2 regions of the Curtobacterium sp. NPDC098951 genome follow, and region 2 is predicted to be linked to the other one. Evidence: predicted binding sites of a transcription regulator. Region 2 holds the regulator's gene; the other holds the start of a gene.

Region 1 (7,738 bases), on a different contig from region 2:
CCGCTGCTCTCCGCGGCGATGGACACCGTGACCGAGGCCCGCATGGCGATCGCCATGGCCCGGCAGGGCGGCATCGGCATCCTGCACCGCAACATGTCGATCGCCGACCAGGCGGCCGCCGTCGACAAGGTCAAGCGCAGCGAGTCCGGCATGATCACCAACCCGGTGACCACCAGCCCGGACGCCACCGTCGCCGAGGTGGACGCGCTCTGCGGACAGTTCCGCGTCTCCGGCCTGCCGGTGGTCGAGGGTGACGGCACCCTCGTCGGCATCATCACCAACCGCGACATGCGGTTCGTGGCGCCGTTCGAGCAGCAGTCCACGCTCGTCCGCGACGTCATGACGAAGGCCCCGCTCATCACGGCCCCGGTCGGCATCGACCCGGACGACGCCGTCGCGATCTTCGCCGAGCACAAGATCGAGAAGCTCCCCCTCGTGGACGAGGACGGCAAGCTCCGCGGTCTCATCACGGTCAAGGACTTCGACAAGAGCGAGAAGTACCCGGACGCCACCAAGGACGACGCCGGCCGACTGCGTGTCGGTGCCGCGATCGGCTTCTTCGGCGACGCCTGGGAGCGTGCGACCGCCCTGCGCGAAGCCGGCGTGGACGTCCTCGTCGTCGACACCGCCAACGGCCACAGCGCCGGCGTGCTCGACATGGTCCGCCGCCTCAAGGCCGACCCGGCGTTCGCCGCGGTCGACGTCATCGGTGGGCAGGCCGCCACGCGCGAGGGCGCCCAGGCGCTCATCGACGCGGGCGTCGACGCCGTCAAGGTCGGCGTCGGACCGGGCTCGATCTGCACCACGCGCGTCGTCGCGGGTGTCGGCGTCCCGCAGGTCACCGCCGTGTACGAGGCCTCCCTCGCCGCGCGTGAGGCCGGCGTGCCGGTCATCGCCGACGGCGGGCTGCAGTACTCGGGCGACATCGCCAAGGCCCTCGTGGCCGGCGCGGACACCGTGATGCTCGGCTCACTCCTCGCCGGCACCGACGAGTCCCCCGGTGACCTGGTGTTCGTCAACGGCAAGCAGTTCAAGGCGTACCGCGGGATGGGCTCCCTCGGTGCCCTGCAGACCCGTGGCAAGAAGACCTCGTACTCGAAGGACCGCTACTTCCAGGCCGACGTCCCCTCGGACGACAAGCTCGTGCCCGAGGGCATCGAGGGCCAGGTGCCCTACCGCGGCTCGGTGGCGAACGTCGTCTACCAGCTCGTCGGTGGCCTGCGGCAGTCGATGTTCTACGTCGGTGGCCGCACCGTCCCGGAGCTCAAGGCCCGCGGCAAGTTCGTCCGGATCACCCCGGCCGGGCTCAAGGAGTCCCACCCGCACGACGTGCAGATGGTCGTCGAGGCGCCGAACTACAGCCGCTGAGCCGATCCGCACCCCGAACGCCCCTGCTCCTCGACGGAGCGGGGGCGTTCGTCGTCGGTGGGCAAGCGAGTCGCGGCACGGTCCGCGCGCTCGATGCCCGACGCCGGCGAGCCCCACACGACCGGGGTCGTCCGCTGTCCGCGCTGCGCGGGCCGAGGCGCTCGGCCCCGCAAGGCCACCGCAGCGCCACCGCGCGGCCCCCGGGTTTCCGCGCCCCCCCCGCGTCACGGCTGGGTAACGAAACACTTTGCGTACCGCCCCGTCACACCGCTGAAACACCGTGACCCTACGTTCTCTCACATCCCCAGCGGGACCTGAGGTTCCGCGCAGAGAAAGGGCTCCACGGATGATCAGAACCACCCGTGCCACCACGGCACTGGCAGTGGCAGGAGCGGCGGCGCTCCTCCTCGCCGCCTGTTCCACCACCAGCGGCGGCACCTCGCCGTCCTCTTCCGCGTCGGGCGGCGCGAAGAAGGACCCCGCCGCGAGCTGCAAGGCCCCGGACACCCCCGGCACCGACGCGCTGAAGATCGGGACGATCCTGCCGCTGACCGGTTCGCTCGCCTACCTGAACCCGCCCGCGGAGTCCGGTGTGGGGCTCGCGGTGCAGGACATCAACGCCGCGGGCGGTGTGCTCGACAAGGACGTCACCATCGACCCCGCCACCGACTCCGGTGACAGCAACGACATGACGGTGTCGAGCTCGGCCGCGACGAAGCTCGTGAACGCGAAGGTCCCGGTCGCGATCGGCGCCGAGTCCTCCAGCGTCACGCTCAACGTCATCGACCAGCTCACGAGCAACTGCATCGTGGAGATCTCCCCCGCGAACACCGCGTCGGACCTCTCCGGCTACTCGTCGTACTACTACCGGACCGCTCCGCCGGACTCGGTGCAGGGCTCGGCGCTCGGTCAGCTCGTCACGGGTGACGGCAACGCCAAGGTCGCCTTCCTCGTCTTCAACGACACCTACGGCACCGGTCTCCGGAACACCGTGCAGAAGGCGATCGAGGACTCCGGCGGATCCGTCGTCTACGGCGGCAAGGGCAAGGGCCAGGAGTTCCCGCCCGGCCAGACGACCTTCTCGTCCGAGGTGACCGCGGCGCTCGCCACGAAGCCGGACGCCATCGTCGTCCTGGCGTTCGACGAGACGAAGTCGATCATCCCGGAGCTGAAGTCGCAGGACGCGAACATGTCGAAGATCTACATGTCCGACGGCAACACCGCCGACTACTCGAAGGACTTCGACAAGGGCACGCTGACCGGCGCGCAGGGCACCATCCCCGGCGCCTCGCCCAAGGACGAGTTCAAGGCCCAGCTGTCCGCCTTCTACAAGAAGTCGTCCGGCAAGGACCTCGCCGACTACTCGTACGCGGCCGAGTCCTACGACGCCACCGTCCTCGCGGCCCTCGCCGCGGTGAAGGGCAAGGGCACGGACTCCGGGACCATCCAGGCCAACATGGCCGCGGTGTCCGGAGCCGACGGCGGCACCGAGTGCTCGACGTTCAAGGACTGCGTCGCCCTGCTCGACAAGGGTGAGGACATCCACTACACGGGTCCGTCGGGCATCGGTCCGTTCGACGAGAACAACGACCCGTCGAGCGCCTACATCGGCATCTACAAGTTCGACGGCGACAACAAGCCCGTCTACCAGAGCGCCATCCAGGGCTCGGTCAAGAAGTAGCCGACACCACCAGATCGACAGCGCCCCGCGGCCCGACCGCGGGGCGCTGTCGCGTGCGCCCGGGAGTGGGCCGAGACTCGGCTGCGCGGACGGTTTCGTGGCCGACACCGCGCGAAACAGTCCGCCGGGCCGAGACTCGGCGCACGGCGGGCAGGCGGGCGGGACGGCAGGCGAGGCGGTCGCCGGGCCTCGTGGCTCGGCGTGGGGCGGTGCGGAGCGGGCCGGATCGGCGTACCTGACGGAATCGGGCGTACCTGGTCGGAACTTTCGGGGCAGTACGCCCGAATCGACCAGGTACCTCGGGCTCGCCCGGTCGCAGGTTGCCGGGAGGCGCGGCGCGCCTCCGTCAGACCGGCTCGGCCGCCGTGGGTGCCTGCGCCCGGCGCCGCGATGCGCGACCGGCCGCGAACGAGTCGACCGTGAGCAGGACGAGGGCCAGCCACACGATCCCGAAGCCGAACCACCGCGCACCCGACATCGGCTCGTGCTGCACGACCACGCCGACGAGCAGCTGCATGACCGGCGCGAGGTACTGCGTCAACCCGAGCGTGGACAGGCTCACCCGCCGCGCCGAGGACGCGAACAGCAGGAGCGGCACCGCCGTCGCGGGCCCGGTCAGCACCGTCACCAGGACGTGGAGCCCACCGGCACTCGCGAACGTCACGCCGCCGCCGAGCCCCGTCACGCCGAGCACCACGAGGGCGACCACCGCGATCGGGAGCAGCCACACGGTCTCGATCGTCAGACCGCTCAGCGCGTCCACCGTGCCGCCGACGCGCTTCTTCACGAGGCCGTACAGGCCGAACGAGAACGCGAGCACCAGGGAGATCCACGGCATCTGGCCGTAGCCCACCGCGATGACGACGACGGCCACGATGCTGATGCCGACGGCGGTCCACTGCAGCGGACGCAGGCGTTCGCGGAGCACCACGACCCCGAGGGCGATCGTGACGAGCGGGTTGATGAAGTACCCGAGGGCCGCCTCGACGGTGTGTCCCGTGGTGGTGGCCGCGACGTACACGGTCCAGTTCACCAGGATGAGGACGGCCGCGAGGCCCATCACGAGCATCACCCGACGCTGGGCCATCAGCGTGCGGGTCCGGAGCCACGAGCGGGTGACGGCGATCGCGATCGCGCAGAACACCAGCCCGAAGACGATCCGCCAGGCGACGATCTCGAACGCGCCGGCGGGGGCCATCGCCGCGAAGAGCAGCGGCATGAGTCCCCACAGCCCGTACGCGACGATCGCCTGCACGACGCCGACGGATGCCTCGCTGCGGGCCGGGCGTGCCGGGGACGGTTCACTCACGGAACCATCCTAGGAACCAGCACCGACGGTGCGGGGCCGAGCCGCGCCTCCCGGACCGGTCTGCCCGGCCACCCGACGGACCGCACCCGGGACGCCCACGCCCGGAACGCGAGAACGCCCCGCCGGCCGGAGCCGAACAGGGCGTTCTCGATGCGTGCTGGACTCAGCGCACGATGACCGCGAGGACGTCGCGGGCAGAGAGGACGAGGAGGTCCTCGCCCGAGTACTTGACCTCGGTGCCGCCGTACTTCGAGTAGATGACCTTGTCACCCACGGCGACGTCGAGCGGGACGCGGTTGCCGTTGTCGTCGATACGACCCGGGCCCACGGCGACGACCTCGCCCTCCTGGGGCTTCTCCTTCGCGGTGTCCGGGATGACCAGACCGGAAGCGGTGGTCTGCTCCGCCTCGACCTGGCGGATGACGATGCGATCCTCGAGCGGCTTGATGCTGACGGCCACGGTGACCTCTTCTTTCTCGGTACTGACTCGGTACAGATGGGAACCGTGCTGGCACTACGCGCAGGAGAGTGCCAACGGCCCAACTCTAGGGCGTCGTTGGCACTCGGTCAATCCGAGTGCCAACGTCCTGCCGGGCTCTCGGCGACCTGGGAGGATCGTCGGGTGGAAGCCGCCGATCTCGCCCAGTTGCTGACCCCCGAGGGGATGGCCCTGCTCGACCGTACCCCGGCCGTGTCCGACGGTGGTGAGATCGTCCGTGTCGTCTCCCGACTGCGGTCCGAGGGACACGACCCGGGCCTCGTCGCGGCGGTCCTCACGCAGGCGAAGCTCCGGCAGAAGGCCCGCGGGAAGTTCGGCGACTTCGCCGCCCGGATGCTCTTCACCGAGGCCGGGCTCGAGCAGGCGACCCGGCTGCAGGTCGCCGCCCAGCACGCCGGACGCTTCGCCGCCGCCGGGCTGCGGCGCGTCGCGGACCTCGGCTGCGGCATCGGCGGCGACGCGATGGCGATGGCGGCGCTCGACCTCGAGGTCACCGCGGTCGACCGCGACGAGGTCACCGCAGCCGTCGCCACCCACAACCTCTCGCTCTGGGACTCCGCCCGGGTGGAGCTCGGCGACGCCGCCGGGTTCGACCTCACCCGCGTGGACGGCGTCTGGATGGACCCGGCCAGGCGGACCTCCGGCCACACGAACACGAAGCGGCTCGCGGACCCGGACGACTGGTCCCCGTCGCTCGACACCGTGTTCGCCGCCGCGACGACCACCCCGACGGGCGTGAAGCTCGGGCCCGGCGTCGACCGCGACCTCATCCCGGACACCGCCGAGGCGCAGTGGACCTCGGTGGACCGCGAGGTCGTCGAACTCGCCCTCTGGTTCGGCCCCCTCGCCCGCCCGGGGATCCGCCGCGCCGCGACCGTCATCGGTCCGCACGGGATCGCGGAGCTGACCGGCGAGGCGGACGCTCCGGACGCGTCGGTCGGACCGCTCGGCGCGTACCTCTACGAACCCGACGGTGCGGTCATCCGCGCACGGCTGATCGGGGACCTCGCCCGGTCGATCGACGGTCGCATGCTCTCCGAGGGCATCGCGTACGTCAGCTCCGACCAGGCCGTCTCGACCCCGTTCGCCCAGGGGTTCCGGGTGAAGGGCGTCCTGCCGCTCGACGTGAAGCAGCTCGCCGCACGGCTCGCCGCCGACGGCGTCGGCACGGTCGAGATCAAGAAGCGCGGCGTCGACGTCGACCCGGCGCAGTTCCGGAAGCGGCTGCGGCTGCGGGGCGGCAGCGGTCGCGTGACCCTGGTGCTCACCCGCCTGGAGGGACGGCACACCGCGATCCTGTGCGAGCGGCTCGGCGAGACGGCCGGGTAGGCCGCGGGGCGGGGCGGGGCCGGCCCCGCGTGCGGGCTCGGCCCGGCGCGCGGGCTCGGCCCGGCGCGCGGGCTCGGCCCGGCGCGCGGGCTCGGCCCGGCGCGCGGGCTCGGCCCGGCGCGCGGTGCTCGCCGTGCCGCGCGGGCCGCACAACGAAAGTCACCCCGAACCACGGATCGCCGTGGTTCGGGGTGACTTCGGTTGTGCGAGCTGCGGCCCGCGTCAGCCGATGAAGGCGCCCGAGTCGTAGCCGGAGTAGTCCGAGTACCGCGAGGATCCGAAGCCGGTCGCGACGAGGATGATCACCACGAGGATCCAGATCCCGGTGACGACCCAGCCCGCGATGACACCGGTCAACGCCAGCCCGCGGCCGCGTTCACCGCTCGTCTTGAGCTTGCCGAGGGCGATGTGGCCGAGGATCGCACCGGTCGGGCCCAGCAGGATGCCGATGAACCAGAAGAACGGCAGCGCACCGGCGAGGCCGAAGACGATCGCGAGCACGGACAGCGTGTTCACCTTCGGCCGCTGCGCGTAGGGCTGGTAGCCCGTCGAGGCGTAGGCGTACGGGTTCTGCTGCCCCGCGGAGGCGTAGGGGTTCTGCTGACCGGGGGCCGCGTACGGGTTGTGCTGGCCGGGTGCCGCGTACGGGTTGTGCTGGCCGGGCGCTGCGTACGGGTTCTGCTGCCCAGGCGCCGCGTACGGGTTCTGCTGGCTCGGGGCCGCGTACGGGTTCTGCTGGCCGGGGGCCGCGTACGGGTTCTGCTGACCGGGCGCCGCGTAGGGGTTCTGGTGGCCCGGCGCCGCGTACGGGTTCTGCTGGCCGGGGGCCGCGTACGGGTTCTGCGGGGCACCCGACCCGGGCTGCCCCTGCGGCTGTGCCGGCGCGCCGTACGGGTTCTGCGGTGCCGCCGTCCCCTCGGACGCACCCTGGCCCGACGTGCCCGGCCCGGACTCCGGGTGGGCCGCACTCGACGGGGACGAGGACGCACCGCCGTCCGGCGTCTCGCCCGGCTTCGGCCACTGGTTCTGATCGGACACCGTCCACCCCTCTCGGGCGCGTTGTTCGTCGGCGCCCTTCGTGAATCCTCCCACAGACACCCGTCCGGAGGCCGGGCGGGACCCGGCACGTCAGCGCCGGACCGGTGGGGGCGACGTGTGTGTCAGACCTGGACGGTCGTCACCGGCAGCGTGGAGTCGGCCGCGATCCCGAGGTCGCTCGGCGCGTGCCCCTCGGCGACGAGCCGGGCGCCGACCGCGGCGATCATCGCGCCGTTGTCGGTGCAGAGGTCGAACGGCGGGATCCGGAGGGCGACCCCGGCCCGAGCGCAGCGCTCCTCGGCGACGGCCCGCAGCCGGGCGTTCGCCACGACGCCCCCGCCGAGCAGGAGCCGGTGCACCCCGGTGTCCTCGCACGCGCGCAGCGCCTTCGTGAGGAGCACGTCGACGACGGCCTCGCGGAAGCTGGCGGCGACGTCGGCGACCGGGACCTCGCGCCCCTCGTCGCGGCAGCGCTCGACCCACCGCGCGACGGCGGTCTTGAGCCCGGAGAACG
Region 2 (7,738 bases):
GGTGGGGTCGCGGTGCACCTCGACCGTGCCCTGCGCCTGGTCGACGACGGACCGGACGAGGGCGAGGCCGATGCCCCGCGTCGACGGCACGCCCGGGGCCGGTGCGAGCGCCGGGGCCGGGGCCGGTGCCGGGGCCGCGGCGGGGCCCGGCTCGCCGTGGGGGTCCTCGGTCGCCACCGGCTTCGTGCTCCAGCCCCGGTCGAAGACCCGCGCCAGGTCCGCGTCGGCGATCCCCGCCCCGCTGTCGACGACCTCGATCTCGAGCGCCGCCGCACCCGCGGGGGAGCGGCCCGCCGACGCGGCCGATCGCCCGCCCAGCGGCGCGCCCGACCGCCCGCCAGACCGCCCACCCGCCAGCCCGCCCGACCGCCCGGTCGCCGAGCGCACGCCGTCGTCGACGCGGGCCGACCGCGTGTCGCGCACCGCGCCTCCCGGACCGTCCGCCCGACGGACCGCCACCCGCACCCACCGGGGTGCCGGACCGGATGCCGCCGCGTCCAGCGCGTTGTCGACCAGGTTCCCGACGACGGCGACCAGGTCCACCGGCCGTACGGCCGGCACCGGCACGTCCGGCTCGACCTCGGCGCGCCACCCGACGTGGCGTTCTGCTGCTTGCGAGGCCTTCCCGAGCAGGAGCGCCGCGACGGTGCGGTCACCACCGTGGACGTGGTCCACGAGGTGCTGTGCGTCCCGGGCACCCTCGGTCAGGAGCGTGACCGCCTCGTCGCTCCGGTCCAGCTCGATGAGCGTCACGGCGGTGTGCACCCGGTTCGCGTGCTCGTGCTGCTGCGCGCGCAGTGCCTCACCGAGGGTGCGCACCGACTCGTACGAGGCGACCGCGTCGCGGACCGCTCCCGGCGGCAGGTCGCCGAGGACGCGCCTGGTCGACCGTCGTGCCACCAGCGCGGACAGGACGCCGGCGAGGAACACGGCCGCGGCGACGAGCACGGCGAACGGCAGCCGTTCGGCGACCGCTGCGCCGATCCGGTCGACCGTGACACCCGTCGCGACCCAACCGACGACCCGGCCGTCGGCGCGCACCGGCACGATGGTCCGGACGGACGGTCCGAGCGTGCCGGTCGAGCGCTCGGTGAGTGACCGCGGCGTGCTCGGGATGGTCCCGATGTAGTGCCGGCCGACCTCGTCCGGGTCGGGATGCGTCACGCGGATCCCCGCGGCGGTCATGATGGTGACGAAGGCGGCGCCACTGGCACGCTCGGCCCGCGTCGCGACGGGCTGCAGGGTCCTGGAGGCGCGGCTCGGCTCCTCCTGCAGGGCCGCGACGGTCCTCGGGTCGGTCGCGAGCCCCGTGGCGACGGCGCGCGTGACGCTCGCCGCCCCGGTCTCGGCCGCCCTGCGGGCGTCGAGGACGAGCAGCAGCGCGAGCAGGGCGCTGACGAGCACGACGGCGGCGGTCACGACGAGGAAGACACGGCCGGCGGTGCTGCCGGTCGGAGGACGGCGCACGGCGGCGCGCGTGCGGGGCGACCGTGCGGCAGCGGTGCGCGCCGGGGTGCGGGGGCCGCCCATGGTGTCCTCCAGACGTCGGTGTCCTGCGACCAATTCGACCACAACTCGCGTGCGGGTCGGTGCCGGCACGATGCTGTCCGGCGGACGACGACGTCCCCGAAGGAGGCAACGATGGCTCTCGACCGCACGGTCAGCCCCCGGCGCACGGGCTCCGCCCGTCGGCGCCCGGCACCGCACACCTGGCTCTACCTGTCCGTGATCGCCGCCGTGGTGCTCGGCGCACTCGTCGGGCTCGTGTTCCCCGCGTTCGCGCAGACGCTCAAGCCCCTCGGGGACGGCTTCGTCGCGCTCATCCACATGATGATCGCGCCCATCATCTTCTGCACGATCGTCGTCGGGGTCGGGTCCATCGCCAAGGCGGCGACGGTCGGGAAGATCGGTGGCCTCGCGCTCGGGTACTTCCTCGTGATGTCGACCGTCGCGCTGGCGATCGGCCTGGTCGTCGGCAACCTCGTGCACCCCGGTGACCACCTCGACATGCGGGGCTCGACCTACCAGGCGACCGGCGAGGCGTCGTCCACCCACGAGTTCGTGCTCGGGATCATCCCGACGAGCCTGTTCTCCGCATTCACCGACGGCAGCGTGCTCCAGGTGCTGTTCGTCGCCCTGCTCGTCGGGTTCGCCGTGCAGCGGATGGGCGTCCGCGGCGAGCCCGTGATGCGCGTCGTGCGGAAGCTGCAGGAGGTCGTCTTCCGGATCCTCGGGATGGTGCTGTGGGTGGCCCCGGTCGGCGCCTTCGGTGCGATGGCGGCGGTGGTCGGTGCGACCGGTGCCGGCGCGATCGCGAGCCTCGGGCTCCTGATGGTCGCGTTCTACGTCACCTGCGTGCTGTTCATCGTCGTCGTGCTCGGCTCACTGCTCTGGGTGGTCGCGCGCATCAACGTGCTGCGGCTCGTGCAGTACCTCGGCAAGGAGTACCTGCTCATCGTCGGGACGTCGTCGTCGGAGTCCGCCCTGCCCCGACTCATCGCCAAGATGGAGCACCTCGGCGTCGCGAAGCCGGTCGTCGGCATCACGGTCCCGACCGGGTACTCGTTCAACCTCGACGGCACCGCGATCTACCTCACGATGGCGTCGCTGTTCATCGCGAACGGCATGGGCGAGCCGATGAGCGTCGGGGAGCAGATCGGGCTGCTCGTGTTCATGGTGATCGCGTCGAAGGGCGCCGCCGGGGTGAGCGGGGCCGGGCTCGCCACCCTGGCCGGGGGACTGCAGGCCTACCGTCCGGACCTCGTGAACGGTGTCGGCGTGATCGTCGGCGTCGATCGCTTCATGTCCGAGGGACGTGCGCTGACGAACTTCACCGGCAACGCCGTGGCGACGATCCTGGTGGGCCGGTGGACGCGGCAGTTCGATGCCGAGCGTGCGCGCCGGGTGCTCGCCGGGGCGCTGCCGTTCGACGAGTCGGCGGTGCAGGGGCACGACGGCCACGACGGGGGCGAGGACGCATCCGCCGCCGAGGCCGAGCGGGAGCGCGAGCCGGAGCGGGTCTCCGTCTGACCGCGGGGCCAGCGGGCCGGCGGGGCGGCGGGGCCGGCGGGGCGGCGGGGCCGGCGGGGCGGCGGGGCCGGCGGGGCGGCGGGACCGCCGCCGCGGCCTGGCCGGGGCCCAGGCCGGGCCGCGGCCGCGGCCGGTCAGCCGACCGGGCGGAGCGGCGGCAGCGCGGCGATCGCGTCCTCGATGAGCCGGGCGTCCTCGACGCAGTCGCGGGCGATGGTCACGGCGCTGGTCGCCCGGAGCGCCTCGACGTCGTACACGCCGGTCGCCACCGCGAGGAACGGGATGCCGACCGCGTCCGCCGCCTCGCCGTCCCGCGGGGTGTCCCCGACGATCACGGCCCGGGTGCCGGCGAGTGCCTCGGCCGCGCGCGCGGTCACCCCGGTGCGCTCGACCTCGGTGTCGCCGAAGAACGAGTGGTCCCAGTCGAACGCGTCCACGTCGAAGCCGGCACCCTGCAGCTTGACGCGGGCCCGGTAGGGGGAGTTGCCGGTGAGCAGACCGTTGCGCCAGCCGAGCTCGGCGAACCGCCGGACGAGACCGATCGCGCCCGGCGCCGGACTGCGGCGGTCCCCGGACACGTGCCGCTCCTCGGTCAGGTCGCGCAGGTGCCGGCTCACGGTGGGGATGAGCGTGTCGTCCAGGTCGTGCGCCCGGACGTGCTCGGCGATGAGCCCGGCGTCGGTGCGGCCGTGCTGGTGACCGACGCGCAGGACGAGGTCGCGGCCGATCGCCCGCTCGAGCGCGAGGTGGTACAGGTTGCCCGGCGACGAGGCGTTCAACACGAGGGTGCCGTCGATGTCCCACAGCACCGTGGTGGGGACGGTGTGGTGCTCCATGCCTCCATCATGACGGACAATGGAGTCCATGCCGAGTGCTCTCCCGATCGCCGACCCCGCACCCGCGGACGGCCTGATCACCCCGGCGTCCGGTGCCGGCGACGTCCCCTTCGGCGTGTACGTGCACGTGCCGTTCTGTCGGGTCCGCTGCGGCTACTGCGACTTCAACACCTACACGGCGTCGGAGCTCCGCGGGGTCCGTCGGGACGACTACGCCGGACACGCGGTGCGCGAGATCGAGTGGGCCGCGAGCGTCCTCGACCGCTCGGGCGTCGCCCGTCGACCGGTGTCGACGGTGTTCTTCGGCGGCGGCACCCCGACGATGCTGCCCGCCTCCGACCTGGTGATGATCCTCCGCGCGATCGACGACACCTGGGGGATCGTGCCCGGTGCCGAGGTCACGACCGAGGCGAACCCCGACTCCGTGGACGAGGACGCGTTGCGGACCCTCGCCGACGGCGGCTTCACCCGGGTGAGCTACGGCATGCAGTCCGCGGTGCCGCACGTGCTCGCGACGCTCGACCGGACGCACGACCCCGAGCGCGTGCCCCTCGTGGTGGACCTCGCGAAGCAGCAGGGCCTCGACGTCTCGCTCGACCTCATCTACTCGACGCCCGGCGAGTCGCTCGACGACTGGCGCACCTCGCTCGACGCGGCCCTGGCGTGCGAGCCGGACCACGTGTCGGCCTACTCGCTCATCGTCGAGGAGGGCACCGCGATGGGCCGGATGGTCGCGCGCGGCGAGCTGCCGGCGCCGGACGACGACCTCGCGGCGGACATGTACGAGCTGGCGGACCGGGTCCTCGGTGACGCCGGCTACGCCTGGTACGAGGTCTCGAACTGGGCCCGCGGCGACCAGCACCGGAGTCGGCACAATCTGTCCTACTGGACGGGCCACGACTGGTGGGGCGTCGGCCCCGGCGCGCACTCCGCGGTGGCCGGCACCCGCTGGTGGAACGTGAAGCACCCGGCCGCGTACGCGAACCGGGTGCTGGCGGGAGAGTCGCCCGCGGCCGGACGCGAGACCCTCGACGCCGAGACCCGGTACGTCGAGCGCGTGCTGCTCGCCGCGCGGGTGCGCGGTGAGCTCGCGACCGGCGAGCTGGGCCAGGAGGCGCGGGGCCGGGTGGCCGGCCTCATCGCACGTGGACTCGTGGACGGGTCGGCCGCGGTGCGGGGACGGATCGAGTTGACCCTGCAGGGACGGCTGCTCGCGGACGCGGTGGTCCGCGAGATGCTCGACTGAGCTACTGCTTGATGAACTCGATCGAGAGCGGGTAGCGGTAGAACTGCCCGCGGTTCGCCGCGATCGCCGCCTGGATCCCGAACACGATCGAGAGCACCCAGGCCGCGAGGATGATCAGGACGCCGATGCCGAGGAACGACGTGATCGACCCGACCGCGTACGCGATCGCCATCGTGATGTGGAAGTTCAGCGCCACGCGCGTGTGCTCGCGGACGAACCCGCCGCGGTCGCGCAGGACCAGGTAGGCCACCAGCGGCGCGATGAAGTTGAAGAAGATGCCGCCGATGTGCGTGAGCGTGGCCCAGAGGCGCTGGTCCTCGGGCGACATCGGCTGCGGCGGGGTGTACCCACCGGGGTACTGCGGGCCGCCGGGCTGCTGGGGCTGCTGTCCGTAGGTCATGCCCGAAGCGTATCCGTCGGCTGGGGAGAAGTCCCGGTCGGTCGGCGGTCGGGCGTAGGATCAGCAGTCGACACGTCCGAGTGCCAGTACGAGTGGAAGGGGTCCGGGTGGTCAGCGAACGCAGCCTCGAGGTCCTCAAGGCCATCGTGCGGGACTACGTCGCCTCGCGCGAGCCGGTCGGTTCGAAGACGATCGTCGAGCGGCACGCGTTCGGGGTCAGCGCCGCCACCATCCGCAACGACATGGCCCAGCTCGAGGACGAGCAGCTCATCGCGGCCCCCCACACCTCGTCCGGTCGGGTCCCCACCGACAAGGGGTACCGGGTCTTCGTCGACCACCTCGCGGGTGCCCGGCCGCTGTCGAGCGCCCAGCGGCACGCGATCGAGACGTTCCTCGGTGCGCCGAACGACCTCGACGAGGTCCTCGGCCGGACCGTCCGGCTGCTCAGCCAGCTCACGAACCAGGTCGCCCTCGTGCAGTACCCCTCGATGGTCCGTGCACGGGTGCAGCACGTCGAGCTCGTCCGTCTCGGCGACAACCGCCTGATGGTCGTGCTCATCACCGACACCGCCCGGGTCGAGCAGCGCGTCGTCGAGACCGACGTCGCGCTCGACGAGACCGCGCTCACCGAACTCCGTGCCGTGGTGAACGGCGCGAGCGTCGGCCTGCTCCTGCAAGACGTCGCGGCGGCGCTCCGCGCAGTGCCGCAGCAGATCCGTCCGGACGTCCAGCCCCTGGCCGGGGTCGTCGTCGCGACGCTCATCGAGCAGGTCGCCGCCAACCGGCAGGACCGCCTGGTGATGGCCGGCGCGGCGAACCTCGCCAAGAGCGAGCAGGACTTCTCCGGCGGCCTCTTCCCCGTGCTCGAGGCGATCGAGGAACAGGTGACCCTGCTCCGGTTGTTCGGCGAGATGCAGATCGACGACGGTGTCGCGGCCCGGATCGGCGTGGAGAACGCCGAGTACGGGCTCGACGCGACGAGCATCGTCGCCGGCGGGTACCTCGCCGGCGGTGAGCTCGCCCGTCTCGGCGTGCTCGGGCCGACCCGCATGGACTACGGCACGAACATGGCCGCCGTGCGCGCCGTCGCACGGTACCTGTCCAAACTCCTGGGCGAACATTGACCGATCCGAACCCAACCGACTGAGGGATACGTGGCAGACCACTACGACGTCCTCGGCGTCCAGCCGGACGCCTCCGATGCCGACATCAAGAAGGCGTACCGCCGTCTGGCGCGCGAACTGCACCCGGACGTGAACCCGAGCCCGGACGCGGCCGAACGGTTCAAGGACGTCACGCACGCCTACGACGTGCTGAGCGACCCGGAGCAGCGCCGCCGGTACGACGCCGGCCCGCAGGCCGACAGCCCGTTCGGTGGCGGCGCCGCCGGCGGCTTCAGCGACATCTTTGACGCCTTCTTCGGCGGGGGTGCCGGCGGCGGACGCGGCAACGGTCCGCGCAGTCGCGCCGAGCGCGGGCAGGACGCCCTGCTGCGCATCGACGTCGACCTCGACGAGGTCGTCTTCGGCACCCACAAGGACGTCGAGGTCGACACGGCCGTGCTCTGCGAGACCTGCGGCGGGTCCTGCTGCGCGCCCGGCACGACCCCCCGCACGTGCGACATCTGCGGCGGGACCGGTCACATCCAGCGCCAGGTCCGCTCGCTCCTCGGCAACGTCGTGACGAGCGCGCCGTGCGGGACCTGCCGCGGGTACGGCACCGTCATCCCGAACCCGTGCCCGACGTGCCAGGGCCAGGGCCGCATCCGTGCCCGCCGCACGGTGCCGGTGGACGTCCCCGCGGGCGTCGACTCCGGTCTCCGCCTGCAGATGCCCGGTCAGGGCGAGGTCGGCCCGGCCGGCGGTCCCTCCGGTGACCTGTACCTCGAGATCCGGGTCCGCCACCACGACGTGTTCAGCCGCGACGGGGACGACCTGCTCGCCACGCTCGAGGTCGCGATGACCGACGCCGTGCTCGGGACGACCACGACGATCGACGGGCTCGACGGACCGGTCGAGCTCGAGGTCCGTCCGGGCGTGCAGAGCGCCGACGTCCTCGTGCTGAAGGACCGCGGCGTCACGAAGCTGCGCGGCAACGGCCGGGGCGACCTCCGCGTGGGGGTCCAGGTCGTGACGCCGACGAAGCTCTCGCACAAGGAACGCCAGCTCGTCGAGCAGCTCGCGAAGTCGATCAAGCCCGGGAAGCCGCAGCTCGCACGCTTCCAGC

What was found. Region 2 encodes HrcA, which represses chaperone genes, less so after heat shock. Its sites were predicted from a motif close to TTNGCACTCGNNNNNNNCGAGTGCNAA; they were not measured.
Region 1: a site for HrcA is predicted at 4,915-4,941, ahead of groES (co-chaperone GroES). Genes of this name have one in related genera too.

What each region holds. Positions count from the first base shown of each region.
Region 1 covers NZ_JBIWAG010000003.1:469,500-477,237, reverse strand. Annotated here, with positions in the region: gene guaB (IMP dehydrogenase) at 1-1,368, shown strand, start outside; gene ACIQUC_RS11315 (ABC transporter substrate-binding protein) at 1,715-3,049, shown strand; gene rarD (EamA family transporter RarD) at 3,396-4,358, opposite strand; gene groES (co-chaperone GroES) at 4,522-4,818, opposite strand; gene ACIQUC_RS11300 (SAM-dependent methyltransferase) at 4,981-6,186, shown strand; gene ACIQUC_RS11295 (DUF4190 domain-containing protein) at 6,409-7,224, opposite strand; gene tsaD (tRNA (adenosine(37)-N6)-threonylcarbamoyltransferase complex transferase subunit TsaD) at 7,347-7,738, opposite strand, start outside.
Region 2 covers NZ_JBIWAG010000001.1:210,402-218,139, forward strand. Annotated here, with positions in the region: gene ACIQUC_RS00970 (ATPase) at 1-1,467, opposite strand, end outside; gene ACIQUC_RS00975 (cation:dicarboxylate symporter family transporter) at 1,642-3,030, shown strand; gene ACIQUC_RS00980 (HAD family hydrolase) at 3,165-3,866, opposite strand; gene hemW (radical SAM family heme chaperone HemW) at 3,895-5,112, shown strand; gene ACIQUC_RS00990 (DUF4870 domain-containing protein) at 5,114-5,512, opposite strand; gene hrcA (heat-inducible transcriptional repressor HrcA) at 5,620-6,636, shown strand; gene dnaJ (molecular chaperone DnaJ) at 6,667-7,738, shown strand, end outside.